3 regions of the Streptomyces sp. NPDC057249 genome follow, and region 1 is predicted to be linked to each of the others. Evidence: riboswitches for the same ligand, from Rfam matches in the RefSeq annotation. Region 1 holds a riboswitch; each other region holds the start of a gene.
What was found. A riboswitch is a leader RNA that binds a small molecule or an ion and turns the genes downstream of it on or off. The one in region 1 is predicted to bind cobalamin.

Region 1 (6,580 bases):
GCGGGCATCCACTACAACCTCTTCCTCGGCAGCCTCCTGGACCACATCGCCGAGAGCCCCCGCGACCTGTCGGACTTCCTGACGCTGCGGCGCACCGGCACCTTCCTGTGCACGGAGGTGGCGCACGGCAACGACGCCGCGGCCGTCGAGACGACCGCCGCCTACGACCCCGTACGCGACGGGTTCGTGCTGCACACCCCGCACTGCGGGGCGCAGAAGTTCATGCCCAACACCGGGCGGCCCGGCGGCCCGAAGTCGGGGCTCGTCGCCGCGCGGCTGCTGGCCGGCGGGGCCGACCGGGGGGTGTTCCTGCTGCTGGTCCCGCTCACCGACGCCGACGGACCGCTGCCCGGTGTACGGGTGCGCAGGCTCCCGGCACGCATGGGCAGCCCCGTCGACCACAGCCTGACCTCGTTCGACCACGTCTTCGTCGGGCGCGAGGCCCTGCTGACGGGCCCGCAGGGGCGGATCGACGGCGACGGGGTGTTCCGCAGCGCCATCGAGGGCCGCCGGCGCCGCTTCCTCGCCTCCATCGCCCGCGTCGTCACCGGCAGGATCTCCATGAGCGCCAGCGCCGTCGGCTCGGCGCGCGCCACACTGGCCGTCGCGGTGCGGTACGGCGGCCACCGCCACGTCTCCGCCGGGCGCGGCGCGCGGCTGCCGGTGCTCGCGTACCGCACCCACCACGGGCCGCTCGCCGAGGCCATGGCCACGGTCTTCGCCATGAGCCTGCTGCACCGCCGCGTCCTGGACCGCTGGGAGGCGGCCGAGGCGGGGCCCGAGGCCGGGCGGGAGGCGGCCGAGCGGCTGGTGGACATCGCCAAGGGCTGGATCACCTGGCAGGCCAGGGCCGTGATCGTGGAGTCCCGGGAACGCTGCGGCGCCCAGGGCCTCCTGGAGAACAACGGGATGGCCGCGCTCGTCACCGGCGTCGAGGGAGCCATCACCGCCGAGGGCGACAACCTCGCCGTGCACGCCAGGGCCGCCGCCGCCCTGCTCGCCGACCGCACGCCGTACGAGCCGGCCGCACCGTCCCACGGCGACCTGACCGACCTCCGGTTCCTCGTCCGGCTCCTGGGGCGCGCCGAAGAGCTGTGGTTCGCGCGCGCCGGGGCCCGGGCGGCCCTGGCGGCGCACGGCGACCCGCTGGGCCGGTGGAACGCCGCGGCGGGCCCCGCGCTGCGCGGGGTCGAGGCGCACGCCTGCCGGCAGGCGGCCGAGGCGTACGCGGAGGCGGTCGAGGCACTGCCCCCCGGCGCGGACCGGGACCGGCTCGGTGAACTGGCCCGGCTGTTCGCCCTGGGCCGGGTGGCGCGCGACAGCGGCGACCTCCTCGCGGCCGGATACCTGAGCACCGGTCAGGCGGAGGCGCTGACGGACCACACCGAACGGCTCATCGGCGCGGTGGCCCCGCACCTCCCGGAACTCGCCGACGCCTTCGCCTTCCCCGACGAGATGCTCGCCGACTGGCCGATCACGGGCGCCGGCTACACCGACGCGTACGACGATCCGGAGGCCCACTGGCACGCCGGGGCGGGGCGATGAGGGGCACGCGGGCGCGCCGTGCGGCGCGGGCCGTACAGGGGCTCGGGGCGGGAGCCGTCCTCCTCGCCTACTGGTCGACCGTCGCCCTGTTCGCACGGTGGTCCGCGGCGTCCCGGCCCGGCTCTGGCGAATCGGTTCGCCGCAAGGCGTAACCGGAGCGACGCTGCTCAGTTGTTCCGGCGTCGGGGCCGTGCGCACCGGCGCCGGACGCCCCACCCGGATGGGCATGAGGAAAGGAAGACCATGAGCACGATCCACCCCCGCATCACCGACGTACTCAGCAGTACCTTCAGGGTGCCCGTGGCCGAGATCCTTCCGGACTCCACGATGGACAGCCTGGACATGGACTCCCTCGCGGCCGCCGAGTTCGCCGTCGTCCTGCGGGAGACCACCGGGGTCGAACTGGACACCGGCATCCTGACCCGGGGGACCACCCTCGCCGAGCTCACGGAGCACCTCGACGCGGCGGCGGGCGTCGCCCGATGAGGACACCGGCCATCGCCGTCACCGGTCTCGGCATGATCACCCCGGTCGGCAACGACACCGAGTCCACCTGGGACGGGGTGTGCGCCGCGGTGAGCCCGGCCCGCACCGTCCCCGCGCTCGCCGGGTGCGCGATCGACTTCGCCTGCGTGGTCGACGGCATCGACCTGGACGCCGAGATCGGTCGCCGCACGGCCTTCCGGATGGGCCGGTACGTCAAGTTCGCGGTCCTGGCCGCCCGGGAGGCCGTCGCCGACGCCGGTCTCGATCCGGCCGGGTGGGACGGCAGCCGGGTCGCGGTCGTCGTCGGCACCAGCAGCGGGGGCTCCGCGCACCTCACCGACCAGGCGCTGGTCCTGGAGCGGAAGGGGCCGGAGGCGACCTCGCCGGCCGGGGTCCTGCTGACCATCCCCAACATGCCCGCCGCCGAGATCGCGATCGAGATGCGGGCCACCGGCCCCAGCCTGGCCCCCTGCACCGCCTGTTCGTCCGGCGTCACCGCGCTGTCCGTCGCCCGCGACCTGCTGGTGACCGGGCAGTGCGACGTGGCCGTCGCGGGGGCGACCGAGTCGACCGTCTTCCCGATCGCCATGACCGGCTTCGCCCGGTCCGGGGCCGCCGCCCGCGCGGACGGCGACCTGTCCCGGCTCAGCCGGCCCTTCGCCGCCGACCGCGCCGGACTCGTCATGGGCGAGGGCGCCGCCGTCATGGTGCTGGAACGCGCCGCCGACGCGGAGGCCAGGGGCGCCGAACCCCGGGCCCTGCTCGCCGGCACCGGCGCCACCACGGACGCCCACCACCCCACCAGCCCGCACCCCGACGGGCGGGTCGCCCGGGCCGCCGCGGAGGCCGCGCTGCGCGACGCCGGCTGGCGGGCGGACGAGGTGGAGCACGTCAACGCGCACGGCACCGCGACCGTACGCAACGACGCCGCCGAGGCCGCGCTGATCAGCCGGGTGTACCCGCACCGGCCACCCGTCACCGCCCCGAAGGGCGTGCTCGGGCACTGCATGGGCGCGGCCGGGGCGATCGAGGCGGGGCTGACGATCCTCACCCTCCAGCGCGGGGTCGTCCCGCCGGTCGCGAACCTGGACGCCCCCGCGCCCGGGTTCGACATCGACTGCGTCACCAAGGTGCCGCTGGTGCGGCCCGTCCACCGGGCCGTCAGCCACTCCTTCGGCTTCGGCGGGCACAACGCGGTGGTGGCCCTCCAGCGCCCCTGACCGGACGCGGCGCCGAGCTGCGCGTAAGCCCGTGGTAGCGTGCCGGAGCCAGTCGAACTCCTCGTGGGAGTCAGGGAATCCGGTGCGAATCCGGAACTGACGCGCAGCGGTGAGGGGGACGGGCGGGGCCACGGCCACTGGGAGACCCGGCGTCTCCCGGGAAGGCGTCCCGTCCGAGCGAACCCGAGTCCGAAGACCTGCTGGCGACCGCCGCCCGGGACCGGGCGGCGGACCGTACAGCGGGCCCCGCGCATGGGCCCAGAGACGCCGAGGTATGCCCCGTGCCGCCCATACGTGCCGCCGCTCTGCTCACCGTCGCCCTCCTGCTGCTGACGGCCTGCGGAGGGCCCCCGTCCGGAAAGGCCGACGCCGTCGGCCGGACGGACGGCTACCCGGTCACGCTCAGGAACTGCGGGCGCACCGTCACCGTGGACGCCCCGCCCCGGCGCGCGGTCTCCGTCGACCAGGGCACCACGGAGATCCTGCTCTCGCTCGGCCTCCAGGACCGGATGGCCGCCACCGCCACCTGGACCGACCCGGTGATGAAGGGCCTGGAGAAGGCCAACGCGGGCGTGAAGCGGATCGCCGACAACCGGCCCTCGTCCGAGAAGGTCCTCGACCAGGAGCCCGACTTCGTCGCCGCCGACTTCGAGTCCACCCTCGCCAAGGGCGGTGTCGCCCCGCGCGAGCAGTTCGAGAAGCTGGGCGTCCCCACCTACGTCGCACCCGCCGACTGCACGGCCAAGGACAACACGAAGGACGGCGACGGCGTCCGTACCGGCGCCCTCACCATGGACAGCGTCTACGCCGAGGTGCGCGACCTGGCCCGGGTGTTCGGCGTGCCGGAGCGCGGCGAGAAGCTGACCGAGCGGCTCCGCACCCGCATCCGGAAGGCCGCCGACGACATCGACGGCTCCGGCACCTCCGTCCTCTACTGGTTCGCCAACTCCGAGTCCCCCTACCTGGCGGGGTGCTGCGGGGCGCCGGGCATCATCACCCGGGAGCTCGGCCTGAAGAACGTCTTCGACGACACGCACGACGAATGGCCCCAGGTGAACTGGGAGACCGTCGCCGACCGCAACCCGGACGTGCTGGTCATCGGCGACCTCACCCGCACGTCGCAGACCGCCGAGAGCGCCGCCGGGAAGATCGCCTTCCTGGAGTCCAACCCCGTCACGAAGAAGATGGACGCCGTACGCCACAAGCGTTACGTCCTGCTCAGCGGCCAGGCCATGAACCCGACCATCCGCACGGTCGAGGGCGTGGAGCGGGTGGCCGCCGGGCTGCGCGCGTTCGGGCTCGCGGGATGACGGCCACCGAACGGCTCACCGCCCCGCCCGACAGGACGCCGGCCCCCACCGGCCCTCCGCGCCCCCGCCTGCGCCGTCTGCGTGGCGGCCTCCTGTGGACCGGCGGCCTCCTGCTGCTCGCCCTGTCCGTCGCGGTCGCCGTCACCATCGGACCGGCCCGGATCTCCGTCGTGGACGTCTGGTCCGCCGTCGCCGCCCACCTCGGCATCGGTGAGGCCCGGCTCAGCCCGATCCGCGACGGCATCATCTGGAACCTGCGCATGCCGCGCACCCTGCTCGCCGCCGTCTGCGGGGCGGGCCTCGCGGTCTGCGGGACCGTCATGCAGTCCCTGCTGCGCAACCCGCTCGCCGACCCGTTCGTCCTCGGCGTCTCCTCCGGCGCGTCCACCGGCGCGGTCCTGGTCGTCGTGCTCGGCGTCGGCGGCGGAGCCGTGTCCCTGCCGGCCGGGGCGTTCATCGGGGCGCTCTGCTCGTTCGCGCTGGTGATGCTGCTCAGCCACACCCTGGGCGGCTCCACCGACCGGGTCGTCCTGTCCGGGGTCGCCGCGATGCAGCTGTTCTCGGCCCTGACCTCGTTCGTCGTCATGACCGCCGCCGACGCCGAGCAGACCCGGGGCGTGCTGTTCTGGCTGCTCGGCTCGCTCGGCGGGGTCGGCTGGACCGATGTGTGGATCTGCTCCGCCGTCCTCGCCGTCAGCCTGCTGGTCTGCCTCGGCCACTCCCGTACGCTCGACGCCTTCGCCTTCGGGCAGGACGCCGCCGCCGCCCTCGGGGTGAACGTCGCACGCGTCCGCACCGTCCTGCTCTGCACCACCGCGCTGCTGACCGCCGCGCTCGTCAGCTCGGCCGGGGCCATCGGCTTCGTCGGGCTGGTCCTCCCGCACGCCGCCCGTGCCCTCACCGGCTCCGGCCACCGCAGGCTGCTGCCGGTCACCGCCCTCGCCGGGGCCGTCTTCCTGGTCTGGGTCGACACGCTCGCCCGGACCGTCCTCGACCCGCAGGAGGTCCCGGTGGGCGTCGTCACCGCCCTCATCGGCGTGCCCGCCTTCGTCGCCGTCCTCTACCGCACCAGGCGGCCCGCGTGACCGGGACGGCGGCGGAGGGCCTGCGGGCCGGCGGAGTCAGCCGCGAGGCCGGCGGCCGCCTCCTGCTGGACGGTGTGACGCTGGCCCCGGAACCGGGCACGACGGTGGGCCTGATCGGCCCCAACGGCTCCGGCAAGTCCACCCTGCTGCGCATCCTCGCCGGAGTCCTCGCCCCGCACGCGGGCGTCGTCACGCTGGACGGCGAACCGCTCACGGACGTCGGCCGCCGCGCCGTGGCCCGGCGGGTCGCGGTCGTCGACCAGCACGCCGTCACCCAGGAGGAGCTGAGCGTCCTGGACGTCGTACGCCTGGGCCGCATCCCGCACCGGCGTGCCTGGTCCGCGCCGACGGAGGCGGACGCGGCGGCGGTGGACGAGGCGCTGGAGCGGACCGGGCTCACCGGCCGGCGCGACCAGTCCTGGCACACCCTCTCCGGAGGGGAGCGCCAGCGCGTCCAGATCGCCCGCGCGCTCGCCCAGCGGCCGCGCGAACTCCTGCTGGACGAACCGACCAACCACCTGGACATCCAGCACCAGCTCGAACTGCTCTCCCTGGTCGCCTCGCTCCCGCTGACCGCCGTCGTCGCCCTGCACGACCTCAACCTGGCCGCCATGTTCTGCGACCGGATCGTGGTGCTCAGCGGCGGACGGGCGGTCGCGGGCGGGACCCCCGCGCAGGTCGTCACCGAGCAGCTGATCGAGGACGTCTACCGGGTGCGGTCCGTCGTGACACCGGACGGCCCGCAGGGGCGGCCCTCGGTGCGCTTCCTGCCCTGAGGGGCCCGGGCACACGAGAGGGCGGACCCGCCGGGCGGGTCCGCCCTTCGCCTGTCGTGCGGTACGGCCGGCATGCCGGCGAGCGGTCAGCGGTGGCGTCCCCGGCCGAGGTCGCCGCCGGTGTCCTTGCCTCCCGGCTCCTTGCCGCCCTTGGTGGT
Region 2 (6,580 bases), on a different contig from region 1:
ACTGACCCACCGTACGCACGTACCCCCGAACGGCCCCCGGTCCCGCCTCCGGGGGCCGTTCGGCGCTTCCCGAGGGCCGGCTTGGCCTGGACCAGCTCCCGGACGATTGCCGCCATTCCGGCCATCCGGCCGGTCCGTGGCGACCGTTGCCGGACCGCAATGCGGACGGGGGGTGACGGTGGCCGGATCTCTCGCCTAGATTTCCTGCGCATTACAGGTGATCAGCGAGGGGACGGAGTCGCCGCCATGGCGGAAGAACCAGAAGGAAAGCCACCCACCGTCACACCGTTGCGGGTGGTCATCGCCCTGTGCCTCATCGCGCCGTTCGTGGCGATGCTCTGGGTGAGTTCTTATTCGAAGATAGACCCGACCTTCATCGGTATCCCGTTCTTCTACTGGTACCAGATGCTCTGGGTGCTGATCTCCACCGCGCTCACGATGATCGCGTACAAGCTGTGGCAGCGTGACCAGCGCGCCCGCAAGGGGGGTGCGTCGGCATGAAGGACGGCGTGAACGGCGTCGCGCTCGGCATCTTCATCTTCTTCTTCCTGGCCGTCACGGTCATGGGCTTCCTGGCCGCTCGCTGGCGCAGGGCCGAGAACGAGGCCACCCTGGACGAATGGGGCCTGGGCGGACGCTCGTTCGGCACCTGGGTCACCTGGTTCCTGCTCGGCGGCGACCTCTACACCGCGTACACCTTCGTCGCCGTGCCCGCGGCGATCTACGCGGCCGGCGCGTCCGGCTTCTTCGCGGTGCCGTACACCATCCTGGTGTACCCGCTGATCTTCACCTTCCTGCCGCGCCTGTGGTCGGTCTCGCACAAGCACGGGTACGTCACCACCTCGGACTTCGTCCGCGGCCGGTTCGGCTCGAAGGGGCTTTCGCTGGCCGTCGCGGTCACCGGCATCCTCGCCACCATGCCGTACATCGCGCTCCAGCTCGTCGGCATCCAGGCGGTGCTGGACGTGATGGGCGTCGGCGGCGGCGAGAACACCAACTGGTTCGTCAAGGACCTGCCGCTGCTGATCGCGTTCGCGGTGCTGGCCGCGTACACGTACTCCTCGGGGCTGCGGGCGCCCGCGCTGATCGCGTTCGTCAAGGACGGGCTGATCTACCTGGTCATCGCCGTGGCGATCATCTACATCCCGATCAAGCTGGGCGGCTTCGACGACATCTTCGCCTCCGCCCAGGACAAGTTCACTCAAGCGGGCGCGGGCGGCCTCGCGCCGGCGGCGGCCGGCCACTGGGGTTATGCCACCCTGGCGCTCGGGTCCGCACTCGCGCTGTTCATGTACCCGCACTCGATCACGGCGACGCTCTCCAGCCGCAGCCGTGAGGTGATCCGCCGCAACACCACCATCCTGCCGCTGTACTCGCTGATGCTGGGCCTGCTCGCGCTGCTCGGCTTCATGGCGATCGCCGCCGGCGTCAAGGTGCAGAACGGCCAGCTGGCCATCCCGCAGCTGTTCGAGAACATGTTCCCCGACTGGTTCGCGGGGGTGGCGTTCGCCGCGATCGGCATCGGCGCCCTGGTGCCGGCCGCGATCATGTCCATCGCCGCGGCGAACCTGTTCACGCGCAACATCTACAAGGACTTCCTGAAGCCGGACGCGACGCCCGAGCAGGAGACCAAGGTCTCCAAGCTGGTCTCGCTGCTGGTCAAGGTCGGCGCGCTCGCCTTCGTCCTCACCATGGACAAGACCGTCGCGATCAACTTCCAGCTGCTGGGCGGCATCTGGATTCTCCAGACGATGCCGGCCCTGGTCGGTGGCCTGTTCACCCGGTGGTTCCACCGCTGGGCGCTGATCGCCGGCTGGGCGGCCGGCATGATCTACGGGACGGCTGCCGCGTACGGGGTCGCGAGCCCGACGCAGAAGCACTTCGGCGGGTCCTCCAAGGAGATCCCCGGCCTCGGCGAGATCGGCTACATCGGCCTGACCGCCTTCGTGCTGAACGTCGTGGTCGTCGTCGTCCTCACCTTCGTCCTGAACGCCGTGAAGGCACCCGTCGGAATCGACGAGACCTCCCCGGGCGACTACACCGCGGACGCGGGCGACCCGGGTGTCCAGGAGAAGCTGCCGCCGGCCACGGCGGGGGCGCCGGGCGGTCACTGACCGCACACTTTCCCACCACGCGACACAACATGTGGGGGCCGCCCGACAGGGCGGCCCCCACATGTATGCTCATGCTCGCTGTCGCCGCAGGGGAATCCGGTGCGAATCCGGAACTGTCCCGCAACGGTGTATCCGGTGCGCTTTCGCGCACCCGTGGAGTCCGAGGACCTGCCGACAGCGCATCCGGCTCGACCGAACCGGATGCCCAGACGTCCGGGCCTCGTGGATGGGCCGGTGGACGCCGCACGGAGTGCCGCCCTGCCCGGGCCCGCTCCTGCCCGGCTGCCCCGCTCCCCGCCGGCCCAGAGCCGAGCGAGGGAGAGCACCACGTGACCATCGCGCCAGCCGATCCGGCTTCAGCGGCCGCATCAACGGGGACCGCGAGCGACGGACCGGGCACCGCACTGCTGCGGACCCTGACCGACCTCACCGCCGATCTGCCCGACACCGATCCCGGACGCGTCGCCGCCGCCGCCCTGCGCGGCCGCAACGCCCGGTCGGACGAGGCGGAGCTGCGCTCACTGGCCACCGAGGCCGCGGCGGGCCTCATCTCCGAGGACCCCGCGTACTCCCGGCTCGCCGCCCGCCTGCTCACCCGGTCCGTCGCGGACGAGGCCGCGGGCCAGGGCGCCACCTCGTTCTCCGCGTCCGTCGCCGTGGGCCACCGGGAGGGCCTGATCGCGGACCGCACCGCCGAGTTCGTCACGCTGCACGCGGCGGCCCTGGACGCCCTGGTCGAGCGGTCCCTCGCGGACGGGGCCGACGACCGCTTCGGCTACTTCGGACTGCGCACCCTGCACAGCCGCTACCTGCTGCGCCACCCGATCACCCGCCAGGTCATCGAGACCCCCCAGCACTTCATGCTCCGGGTCGCCGCCGGGCTCGCCGAGGACACCTCCGAGCGGGCGCTGGACGAGGTCGCGGCGCTGTACGGGCTGATGAGCCGGCTGGACTACCTGCCGTCCTCGCCGACGCTCTTCAACTCCGGCACCCGCCACCCGCAGATGTCGTCCTGCTACCTGCTCGACTCGCCGCTGGACGAGCTGGACTCGATCTACGACCGCTACCACCAGGTGGCCCGCCTGTCGAAGCACGCGGGCGGCATCGGCCTCTCGTACTCCCGCGTCCGCGCCCGGGGCTCCCTGATCCGGGGCACCAACGGGCACTCCAACGGCATCGTGCCGTTCCTCAAGACGCTGGACGCCTCCGTCGCGGCCGTGAACCAGGGCGGCCGGCGCAAGGGTGCCGCCGCGGTCTACCTGGAGACCTGGCACGCGGACATCGAGGAGTTCCTGGAGCTCCGCGACAACACGGGCGAGGACCAGCGGCGCACGCACAACCTGAACCTGGCGCACTGGATTCCGGACGAGTTCATGCGCCGCGTCGACGCGGATTCCACCTGGTCGCTGTTCTCCCCGGCGGACGTGCCGGAGCTCGTCGACCTGTGGGGCGACGCGTTCGACGCCGCGTACCGGGCGGCCGAGGCGAAGGGCCTGGCCCGCAGGACCATGCCGGCCCGCGAGCTGTACGGCCGGATGATGCGCACCCTGGCGCAGACCGGTCAGGGCTGGATGACGTTCAAGGACGCCTCGAACCGCACGGCGAACCAGACCGCCGAGCCGGGCAGGGTCGTGCACTCCTCGAACCTCTGCACCGAGATCCTGGAGGTCACCGACGACGGCGAGACGGCCGTCTGCAACCTCGGCTCGGTCAACCTGGGCGCGTTCGTCAAGGGCTCCTCGATCGACTGGGAGCGGCTGGACGCCACCGTGCGCACCGCGGTGACCTTCCTCGACCGGGTCGTGGACATCAACTTCTACCCGACCGAGCAGGCCGGCCGGTCCAACGCCCGCTGGCGGCCGGTCGGCCTGGGCGCCATGGGCCTCCAGGACGTCTTCTTCCAGCTCCGGCTGCCCTTCGACTCCCCGGAGGCCCGGGCGCTCTCGACCCGGATCGCGGAGCGCATCATGCTCGCCGCCTACGAGGCGTCCTGCGACCTCGCGGAGCGGTCGGGGCCGCTGCCCGCCTGGTCCGAGACCCGGGCCGCGCGCGGGGTGCTGCACCCGGACCACTACGACGCGGAGCCGGCCTGGCCGGAGCGCTGGGAGGCGCTGCGGGCCCGGATCGCGAAGACCGGGATGCGCAACTCGCTGCTTCTGGCGATCGCCCCGACGGCGACGATCGCCTCGATCGCGGGCGTCTACGAGTGCATCGAGCCCCAGGTCTCGAACCTCTTCAAGCGGGAGACCCTGAGCGGTGAGTTCCTCCAGGTCAACGGCTATCTGGTGGACGAGCTGAAGCGGCTCGGCGTGTGGGACGCGCGGACGCGTGAGGCGCTGCGCGAGTCGAACGGCTCGGTGCAGGGCTTCGCCTGGATTCCGGCGGACGTGCGGGCGCTGTACCGCACGGCGTGGGAGATCCCGCAGCGCGGCCTGATCGACATGGCGGCGGCGCGTACGCCGTTCCTCGACCAGAGCCAGTCGCTCAACCTGTTCCTGGAGACGCCGACCATCGGGAAGCTCTCCTCGATGTACGCGTACGCCTGGAAGCAGGGCCTGAAGACGACGTACTACCTGCGCTCCCGCCCGGCGACCCGGATCGCCCGCGCCGCGTCCGCCGCCCCCGTCCCCGTACAGCAGGCGCAGGCTCCCGACGCGGACGCCGTCGCCTGCTCCCTGGAGAACCCCGAGTCCTGCGAGGCATGCCAGTGATGAGCACCACCCCCACCGAGAAGAACCTGCTCGACCCGGGCTTCGAGCTGACCCTGAGGCCCATGCGCTACCCGGACTTCTACGAGCGCTACCGGGACGCGATCAAGAACACCTGGCACGTGGAGGAGGTCGACCTCCACTCGGACGTGGCGGACCTCGCGAAGATGACGCCCGCCGAGCAGCACCTGATCGGGCGGCTGGTCGCGTTCTTCGCGACCGGTGACTCGATCGTCGCCAACAACCTGGTGCTGACGCTGTACAAGCACATCAACTCCCCCGAGGCGCGGCTGTACCTGTCGCGGCAGCTGTTCGAGGAGGCCGTGCACGTCCAGTTCTATCTGACGCTGCTCGACACCTATCTGCCCGACCCGGACGACCGCGCGGCGGCGTTCGCGGCGGTGGAGAACATCCCCTCGATCCGCGAGAAGGCGCAGTTCTGCTTCCGGTGGATGGACTCGGTGGAGAAGATCGACCGGCTGGAGTCGAAGGCGGACCGCCGCCGCTTCCTGCTGAACCTGATCTGCTTCGCGGCGTGCATCGAGGGGCTGTTCTTCTACGGCGCGTTCGCGTACGTGTACTGGTTCCGCTCGCGCGGGCTGCTGCACGGTCTCGCCACGGGGACCAACTGGGTCTTCCGGGACGAGACCATGCACATGAACTTCGCGTTCGAGGTCGTGGACACGGTCCGCAAGGAGGAGCCGGACCTCTTCGACGACGCCCTCCGCCAGCAGGTCACCGACATGCTGAAGGAGGCCGTCGAGGCGGAGCTGCAGTTCGGCCGCGACCTGTGCGGCGACGGGCTGCCCGGCATGAACACCGAGTCGATGCGCGAGTACCTGGAGTGCGTCGCGGATCAGCGGCTCACCCGGCTGGGCTTCCCGGCGGTGTACGGCTCGCAGAACCCGTTCTCGTTCATGGAGCTCCAGGGGGTGCAGGAGCTCACGAACTTCTTCGAGCGCCGCCCCTCGGCGTACCAGGTGGCCGTCGAGGGCACGGTCGCCTTCGACGACGACTTCTAGATCCTCGCCCAGCTCCTGACGTACGGACGCCGTGCGGCCGCCACCGGCCGCGCGGCGTCCGCCGTTCGGGGTGGACGTGTGCTGCGGTCCTGTTCCGCTTCGCGCAGCTCGCGGTCGATGCGGCGCTCGCGGGCGGCACCGATCAGCGCGGGCAGCAGGACGAGGGCGAAAAGTGCGGAAATGCCGAGGAAGTTCAGGAATGTGTTCATGCCTCTACTGTCCTCGTTCCGCCGGGGAACCGGCAGTGGCAGGACTGCCATAGGGCATCGAATTACTGCCACACTGGGTCCATGCTGAACAACGTCGCCGCCCTGATGCTCGATGACGTCCACCCCTTCGAACTCGGTGTGCTCTGCGAGGTGTTCGGCCTCGACCGCAGCGACGAGGGCCTGCCGGTGCACGATTTCGCGGTGGTCTCCGGCGAGGGCCCCCAGCTGAGGACCCACGCCGGCTTCACGATCAACACCCCGTACGGCCTCGACCGGCTGGAGGAGGCCGACCTCGTCGCCGTACCGGCCGGCAGCCGCTTCGGGGAGCGCGAGTTCCCCGAGGAGGTCCTGGCCGCCCTGCGGCGGGCCGTGGAACGGGGGGCCCGGGTGCTCAGCGTCTGCTCGGGGGCGTACCTCCTGGGCGCCGCCGGGCTGCTGGACGGCCGCCGCTGCACCACGCACTGGCGGCACGCCGACGACCTGGCCCGCCGCTTCCCCGGGGCCGCCGTCGAGCCGGACGTGCTGTA
Region 3 (6,580 bases), on a different contig from region 1:
AGGACCTCGCCGAGCTGGCCCTCGGACAGCAGGGCCGGGGTGCGGCCGGGTACGGCGCTCGCGGTGAGCCAGACGTGGCAGAGCCATTCGAGCTGGGCGGTGCGGTCGTACGCCTCGTCGAGGGTGGCGCCGTAGGTGACGGTCCCGTGGTTGGCGAGGAGGCAGCCGGTGCGGTCGCGGAGGGCGGTGAGCATGTTCGCGGCCAGTTCGGGGGTGCCGTACCGGGCGTAGGGGGCGACGCGGACCGTGCCGCCGAGCGTCGCGGCGGCGTAATGGACCGGGGGGACCTCCGCGACGAGGGTGGAGACGGCCGTGGCGTGGACCGCGTGGGTGTGCACGACGGCCCGCGCGTCGGTGTTCCGGTAGACGGCGAGGTGAAGGGGGAGTTCGCTGGTGGGGGCGAGTGTCCCGAAGGTCTGGTTGCCTTCCGGATCGACGCCGGTCAGGTCTTCGGGGCCCAGTCGGTCGTACGGCACTCCGCTGGGGGTGACCAGCACCGTGTCGCCGACCCGGAGCGACACGTTCCCGGAGGTTCCGACGACCAGTCCCTCGGCCGCCGTGCGGCGCGCCGCGGCGACGACCGCCTCCCATCCCCGGGCGATCGCCACGTGCTCTCGGTCACTCATACGAAGATCCTTTCCGGCCCCGCCCCGCGCCGCCCGGCCACCGCTCCGGGGGTCACCGCAGCGCCCTGCTCAGTTCATCTTCTGTTCACTCAAGTTGCCTACGTTCCACGTGCCAATGACGTCGAACGATTGCCTGGGTAAATGGAACACATCACGCTGCTGCTCGCGATAGTGATCGTGACAGCTCTAGTGTTCGATTTCACGAACGGTTTCCACGACACCGCCAACGCGATGGCCACGACCATCTCGACCGGCGCACTCAAACCCAAGACGGCGGTCGCGATGTCCGCCGTTCTCAATCTGGTCGGCGCGTTCCTGTCCGTGGAGGTCGCCAAGACGATCTCCGGCGGGATCGTCAACGAGGACGGCCTCAGAACCGAGGTCATCTTCGCGGCGCTCGTCGGCGCCATCCTGTGGAATCTTCTGACCTGGCTGGTCGGGCTCCCGTCCAGCTCCTCCCACGCACTGTTCGGCGGCCTCATCGGCGCCGCGGTGATGTCCGCCGGCTGGTCGTCGGTCAACGGCGGCACCGTCGTCACCAAGGTGCTGCTGCCCGCCGTCGCCGCCCCGCTCGTGGCCGGTGTGGCCGCGCTCCTGGCCACCCGGCTCACGTACCGCATCGGCGGGAAGATCCGTAACGACGCCCAGGAGAAGGCGACCGCCAAGGGCTACCGGGCGGGGCAGATCGCCTCGGCCGGGCTCGTCTCGCTCGCCCACGGCACCAACGACGCGCAGAAGACCATGGGCATCATCACCCTCGCCCTGGTCACCGGCGGCGTCCTCTCCCCCGGCTCCAACCCGCCGGTCTGGGTCATCGTCAGCGCCGGCCTGGCCATCGCGCTCGGCACGTACCTCGGCGGCTGGCGCATCATCCGCACCATGGGCAGCGGCCTGACCGAGCTGAAGCCCCCGCAGGGCTTCGCCGCCCAGACCAGCGCGGCCACCGTCATCCTGGCCTCCTCGCACCTCGGCTTCTCCCTCTCCACCACGCAGTCCTGCTCCGGGGCCGTGATGGGGGCGGGCCTCGGCCGTGCCGGGGGTGTGGTCCGCTGGTCCACCGCCACCCGGATGTTCGTCGCCTGGGGCCTGACCCTGCCGGCCGCCGGTCTGGTCGGTGCGGGAGCCGAGTTCCTGACCAAGCAGGGCACCTGGGGCGTCGTGGTCGTCGCGGTCCTCCTGGTCGCCGGCTCCGGGGCGATCTGGCTGCTCTCGCGCCGCAAGCCCGTCGGCCACGGCGATGTCGCGCCCGGCACCGAGGACGCGGCCCCGGCCGAGCCCGCGGGTGTCGTCACCCAGGCCATCGCGGCCGTGAGCCCGCCGCCCACCGCGGCCCAGGCCGCCGACCTCGCCGCCACCATTCCGGCGCCCGCCGGTCCCGTCGCCGCCGATCCGGCCCGACCCGCCACGGTCTGACAGACCCCGGTACTCCGGTAAGGACACCCCGTATGAACATCGACTGGGCAGCTCTGGGCACCGTCTTCGGCGTCTCCCTCGTCACCACCGTCGCCCTGGTGGGCCTCTTCACGCTCGGCATCGTCGGCCTCTCCAAGCAGCCGGAACCGGCCGCCGAGGGCGGTCCGGCGGGCTCGTCGGTCCTGCTGGCGCGCGCCGGCGCGTACGTCTGCTTCGGGCTGTGCGCGGCGGCGGTCGCGTACGGCATCTATCTGATCGTCGCCTGACGCACCACCTCTCCCCCGGGCCGGACGCACCTCGGGTGCGTCCGGCCCGGTGTGCGTCCGCCCACACCGCACCGCCGCAGGTCAACGGCGAGTTGACGGGCGTTCGCGGGGCGTGGTGGACTGCCGGAGCCATTACGGCGACAGCAGAGGAAGCCGGTGCGAATCCGGCGCGGTCCCGCCACTGTCACCGGGGAGCGGTCCCCCACCGCACGTCACGGCCCGCGCGAGCGGGCTGGAAGACCGGGGAACCCGCCGATCCGGAAGCCAGGAGACTCTCGTCGCCGTCACGTCGAACCAGGGCGCGGACCCTGAGTGAGGACATATCGCCATGCCCGGCTGCCGTGCGACCTTCTCCCCACCTCATCTGTCCGCGGCCTCGGGTACGGCCGGCTGAACCGTGCGTGCCGATCGCATCTACGCGTACGGCGCCACCGCCGGCCTGATCGCCGACCTGCTGCTCGGTGACCCCCGCAGGGGACACCCGGTCGCCGCCTTCGGGCGGGCCGCCGCGGCCGTCGAGGACCGGCTCTGGCGCGACCACCGCGGCCGGGGCGCCCTGCACACCCTGATCTGCGCCGGGGGCGCCGCCGGGAGCGCCGCGCTCGCCGCCCGTGCCCTGCGCCGCCGTCCCGCCGCCTCGGTGGCCCTGACCGCCGCCGCCACCTGGTCCGTCGTCGGCGGTACGTCGCTGGGACGCGAGGCCCGGGCCATCGGCTCGGCACTCGCCGCCGGCGACGTCGAGCTGGCCCGGGAGCGGCTGCCGCACCTGTGCGGGCGCGACCCGCAGGCGCTGGACGGCCCCCGGATCGCGCGCGCCGTCGTGGAGTCCGTCGCCGAGAACACCTCGGACGCCGTGGTCGGCGCCCTCGTCTGGGGCGCCCTCGCCGGCGTCCCCGGGCTCGTCGGCTTCCGCGCCGCCAACACGCTCGACGCGATGGTCGGCCACAAGTCGCCCCGCTACCTGCGGTACGGCTGGGCCTCCGCCCGCCTCGACGACCTCGCGGGCTGGCCCGGCGCCCGGCTGACCGCCCTGCTCGCGGTGGCCTCCGGCGGCCGTCCCCGGGAGGCGGTACGGGCCTGGCGGGCCGACGCCGCGAAGCACCCGAGCCCCAACGCGGGGCCCGTGGAGGCCGCGTTCGCCGGGGCGCTCGGCGTACGGCTGGGCGGGACCCTGGCGTACGGGGGGCGCGTCGAACACCGGCCGGTGCTCAACGGGGCGGCGGGCCGTGCCGTGGAGACCGGGGACATCGAGCGTGCCGTGCGGCTCTCGCGCCGGGTGGGCGTGCTCGCCCTCGGCGTCGGCGTGGCCGCCCGGCTGGGCGCGGGAGCGGTCGCACGCCGGTTCGCGGGACGGACCGGGGGACCTCAAGGACCTCGTACCTCTGGACGGAGAGCGATATGAGCGGCGGACTGCTGGTCGCCGGAACCACGTCGGACGCGGGCAAGAGCGTCGTCACGGCGGGCATCTGCCGCTGGCTGGTGCGCCGGGGCGTGAAGGTCGCCCCGTTCAAGGCGCAGAACATGTCGCTGAACTCCTTCGTCACCCGGGAGGGCGCCGAGATCGGCCGGGCGCAGGCGATGCAGGCCCAGGCGGCCCGCGTCGAGCCGACCGCCCTGATGAACCCGGTGCTGCTCAAGCCCGGCGGCGACCGCTCCAGCCAGGTCGTGCTGATGGGGCGGCCGGTCGGCGAGATGAGCGCCCGCGGCTACCACGGCGGACGGCAGGAACGGCTGCTGTCCACCGTCACGGACTGCCTGGAGCAGCTGCGGAGCACGTACGACGCGGTGATCTGCGAGGGCGCGGGGTCGCCCGCCGAGATCAACCTGCGGCGCACGGACATCGTGAACATGGGCATCGCCCGCGCCGCGCGCTTCCCGGTCGTGGTGGTCGGGGACATCGACCGGGGCGGGGTCTTCGCCTCGTTCTTCGGGACGACCGCGCTGCTCGCGCCCGAGGACCAGGAGCTGATCGCGGGGTACCTGGTCAACAAGTTCCGGGGCGACGTCTCGCTGCTTGAGCCGGGGCTCGACATGCTGCGCGGTCTGACGGGCCGTCCCACGTACGGGGTGCTGCCCTTCGCGCACGGGCTCGGCATCGACGAGGAGGACGGCCTCAGGGTGTCGCTGCGCGGGACCGTACGCGAGTCGGCGGTCGCCCCGCCGCACGGCGAGGACGTCCTGCGCGTCGCCGTGTGCGCGGTCCCGCTGATGTCGAACTTCACCGATGTGGACGCGCTGGCCGCCGAACCCGGTGTCGTCGTGCGGTTCGTGGACCGGGCGGAGGAGCTGGCCGACGCCGACCTCGTCATCGTGCCGGGCACCCGGGGCACCGTGAAGGCGCTCGCCTGGCTGCGCGAACGCGGGCTCGCCGACGCGCTGCGGCGGCGCGCCGCCGAGGGCCGGCCGGTGCTCGGGATCTGCGGCGGCTACCAGATCCTGGGCGAGCACATCGAGGACGAGGTCGAGTCGCGCGCCGGACGGGTCGACGCGCTCGGGCTGCTGCCGGTGCGGGTCCGCTTCGACCGCGAGAAGACCCTCGCCCGGCCGTCCGGCGAGGCGCTCGGTGAGCCCGTCGAGGGGTACGAGATCCACCACGGGGTCGCCGATGTGCGCGGCGGCGAACCGTTCCTGACGGACGGCCGGGGCACTCCGCTGGACGGCTGCCGGTCCGGGGCGGTGTGGGGGACGCACTGGCACGGTTCGCTGGAGAGCGACGCGTTCCGCCGCCGGTTCCTGACCGAGGTCGCCCGGATCGCGGGCCGCCGCTTCGTGCCCGCCCCGGACACCTGCTTCGCCGCGCTGCGCGAGGAACAGCTCGACCGCCTCGGCGACCTGATCGAGGAACACGCGGACACCGACGCGCTGTGGCGGCTCATCGAGTCGGGCGCGCCGTCCGGACTGCCGTTCATCCCGCCGGGAGCGCCCGCCATCCCCGTCAAGGAGGCCCTGTGAGTACGCCCTACCCCTTCACCGCCATCGTCGGCCAGGACGACCTGCGGCTCGGGCTGCTGCTCAACGCGGTCAGCCCGGCCGTGGGCGGGGTGCTGGTCCGTGGTGAGAAGGGCACCGCCAAGTCGACCGCCGTGCGCGCGCTGGCCGCGCTGATGCCGGAGGTCGCCGTCGTGCCGGGGTGCCGGTTCTCGTGCGACCCCGCCGCGCCCGATCCGGCGTGTCCGGACGGCCCGCACGAGGACGCGTCCGGCGTGTCGCGGGCGGCGCGGACCGTGGAGCTGCCGGTCGGCGCCTCCGAGGACCGGCTCGTGGGGGCGCTCGACATCGAACGGGCCCTCGCGGAGGGCGTGAAGGCGTTCGAACCGGGGCTGCTCGCGGACGCGCACCGCGGAATCCTGTACGTGGACGAGGTCAACCTCCTCCACGACCACTTGGTCGACCTGCTGCTGGACGCGGCGGCCATGGGTGCCTCGTACGTGGAGCGCGAGGGCGTCTCCGTACGGCATGCGGCGCGGTTCCTGCTCGTGGGCACGATGAACCCCGAAGAGGGCGAGTTGCGGCCCCAGTTGCTCGACCGGTTCGGGCTGACCGTCGAGGTCGCGGCGTCCCGCGAGACGGACCAGCGGGTGGAGGTGGTGCGGCGGCGGCTCGCGTACGAGGACGATCCGGCGGCCTTCGCGGCGCGCTGGGCCGCCGAGGAAGCGGAGTTGCGGGAACGGATCGCGGCCGCGCGGGCGCTGTTGCCCGACGTGGTGCTCGGCGACAAGGCGTTGCGGCAGATCGCGGCGACCTGCGCGGCCTTCGAGGTCGACGGGATGCGCGCGGACATCGTCATGGCCAGGACCGCGACCGCGCTGGCCGCGTGGGCGGGGCGCACCGACGTGGGCGCCGACGACGTCCGGCAGGCGGCGCTGCTCGCGCTCCCCCACCGGCGCCGGCGCAACCCCTTCGACGCGCCGGGGCTCGACGAGGACAAGCTGGACGACACGCTGGAGCGGAACGGCGGCGGGGACGACGAGCCGGAGCCGGACGGGCCCGGTGGCGGCGGTGACGGCGGGGGCGGCGGCGGGCTGCCGCCGCAGGGGGACGGGCCCGACACGCCGCCCGAGCCCGCCGGCGGGGCGGACGACGCGCCCGGGGCCCCCGTGCCGGGCCAGGGCGGTGAGCAGCAGCCCGTGACGGCCGGTGAGCCGTTCCGCACGAAGATGCTCAGCGTGCCCGGTCTCGGTGAGGGCGCGGCGGGGCGACGGTCCCGGGCGCGCACCGAGCAGGGGCGGACGACGGGGGCGCGGCGGCCCGAGGGTGCGCTGACGAAGCTGCATC

Region 2: it holds a riboswitch for cobalamin, as region 1 does, so the genes downstream of both, ACFUJY_RS07115 (ribonucleoside-diphosphate reductase subunit alpha) here and ACFUJY_RS18935 (ABC transporter substrate-binding protein) in region 1, are expected to answer to the same signal.
Region 3: it holds a riboswitch for cobalamin, as region 1 does, so the genes downstream of both, ACFUJY_RS13100 (cobalamin biosynthesis protein) here and ACFUJY_RS18935 (ABC transporter substrate-binding protein) in region 1, are expected to answer to the same signal.

What each region holds. Positions count from the first base shown of each region.
Region 1 covers NZ_JBHUXS010000009.1:174,208-180,787, reverse strand. Annotated here, with positions in the region: gene ACFUJY_RS18950 (acyl-CoA dehydrogenase) at 1-1,545, shown strand, start outside; gene ACFUJY_RS18945 (acyl carrier protein) at 1,789-2,031, shown strand; gene ACFUJY_RS18940 (beta-ketoacyl-[acyl-carrier-protein] synthase family protein) at 2,028-3,251, shown strand; cobalamin riboswitch at 3,284-3,471, shown strand; gene ACFUJY_RS18935 (ABC transporter substrate-binding protein) at 3,533-4,561, shown strand; gene ACFUJY_RS18930 (FecCD family ABC transporter permease) at 4,558-5,646, shown strand; gene ACFUJY_RS18925 (ABC transporter ATP-binding protein) at 5,643-6,422, shown strand; gene ACFUJY_RS18920 (PRC and DUF2382 domain-containing protein) at 6,509-6,580, opposite strand, start outside.
Region 2 covers NZ_JBHUXS010000003.1:130,190-136,769, forward strand. Annotated here, with positions in the region: gene ACFUJY_RS07100 (GntR family transcriptional regulator) at 1-5, shown strand, start outside; gene ACFUJY_RS07105 (DUF3311 domain-containing protein) at 247-501, shown strand; gene mctP (monocarboxylate uptake permease MctP) at 498-2,114, shown strand; cobalamin riboswitch at 2,173-2,305, shown strand; gene ACFUJY_RS07115 (ribonucleoside-diphosphate reductase subunit alpha) at 2,444-4,825, shown strand; gene ACFUJY_RS07120 (ribonucleotide-diphosphate reductase subunit beta) at 4,825-5,844, shown strand; gene ACFUJY_RS07125 (hypothetical protein) at 5,841-6,053, opposite strand; gene ACFUJY_RS07130 (GlxA family transcriptional regulator) at 6,135-6,580, shown strand, end outside.
Region 3 covers NZ_JBHUXS010000006.1:54,376-60,955, forward strand. Annotated here, with positions in the region: gene ACFUJY_RS13085 (class II aldolase/adducin family protein) at 1-626, opposite strand, end outside; gene ACFUJY_RS13090 (anion permease) at 768-2,039, shown strand; gene ACFUJY_RS13095 (hypothetical protein) at 2,072-2,305, shown strand; cobalamin riboswitch at 2,451-2,580, shown strand; gene ACFUJY_RS13100 (cobalamin biosynthesis protein) at 2,703-3,707, shown strand; gene ACFUJY_RS13105 (cobyric acid synthase) at 3,704-5,257, shown strand; gene ACFUJY_RS13110 (putative cobaltochelatase) at 5,254-6,580, shown strand, end outside.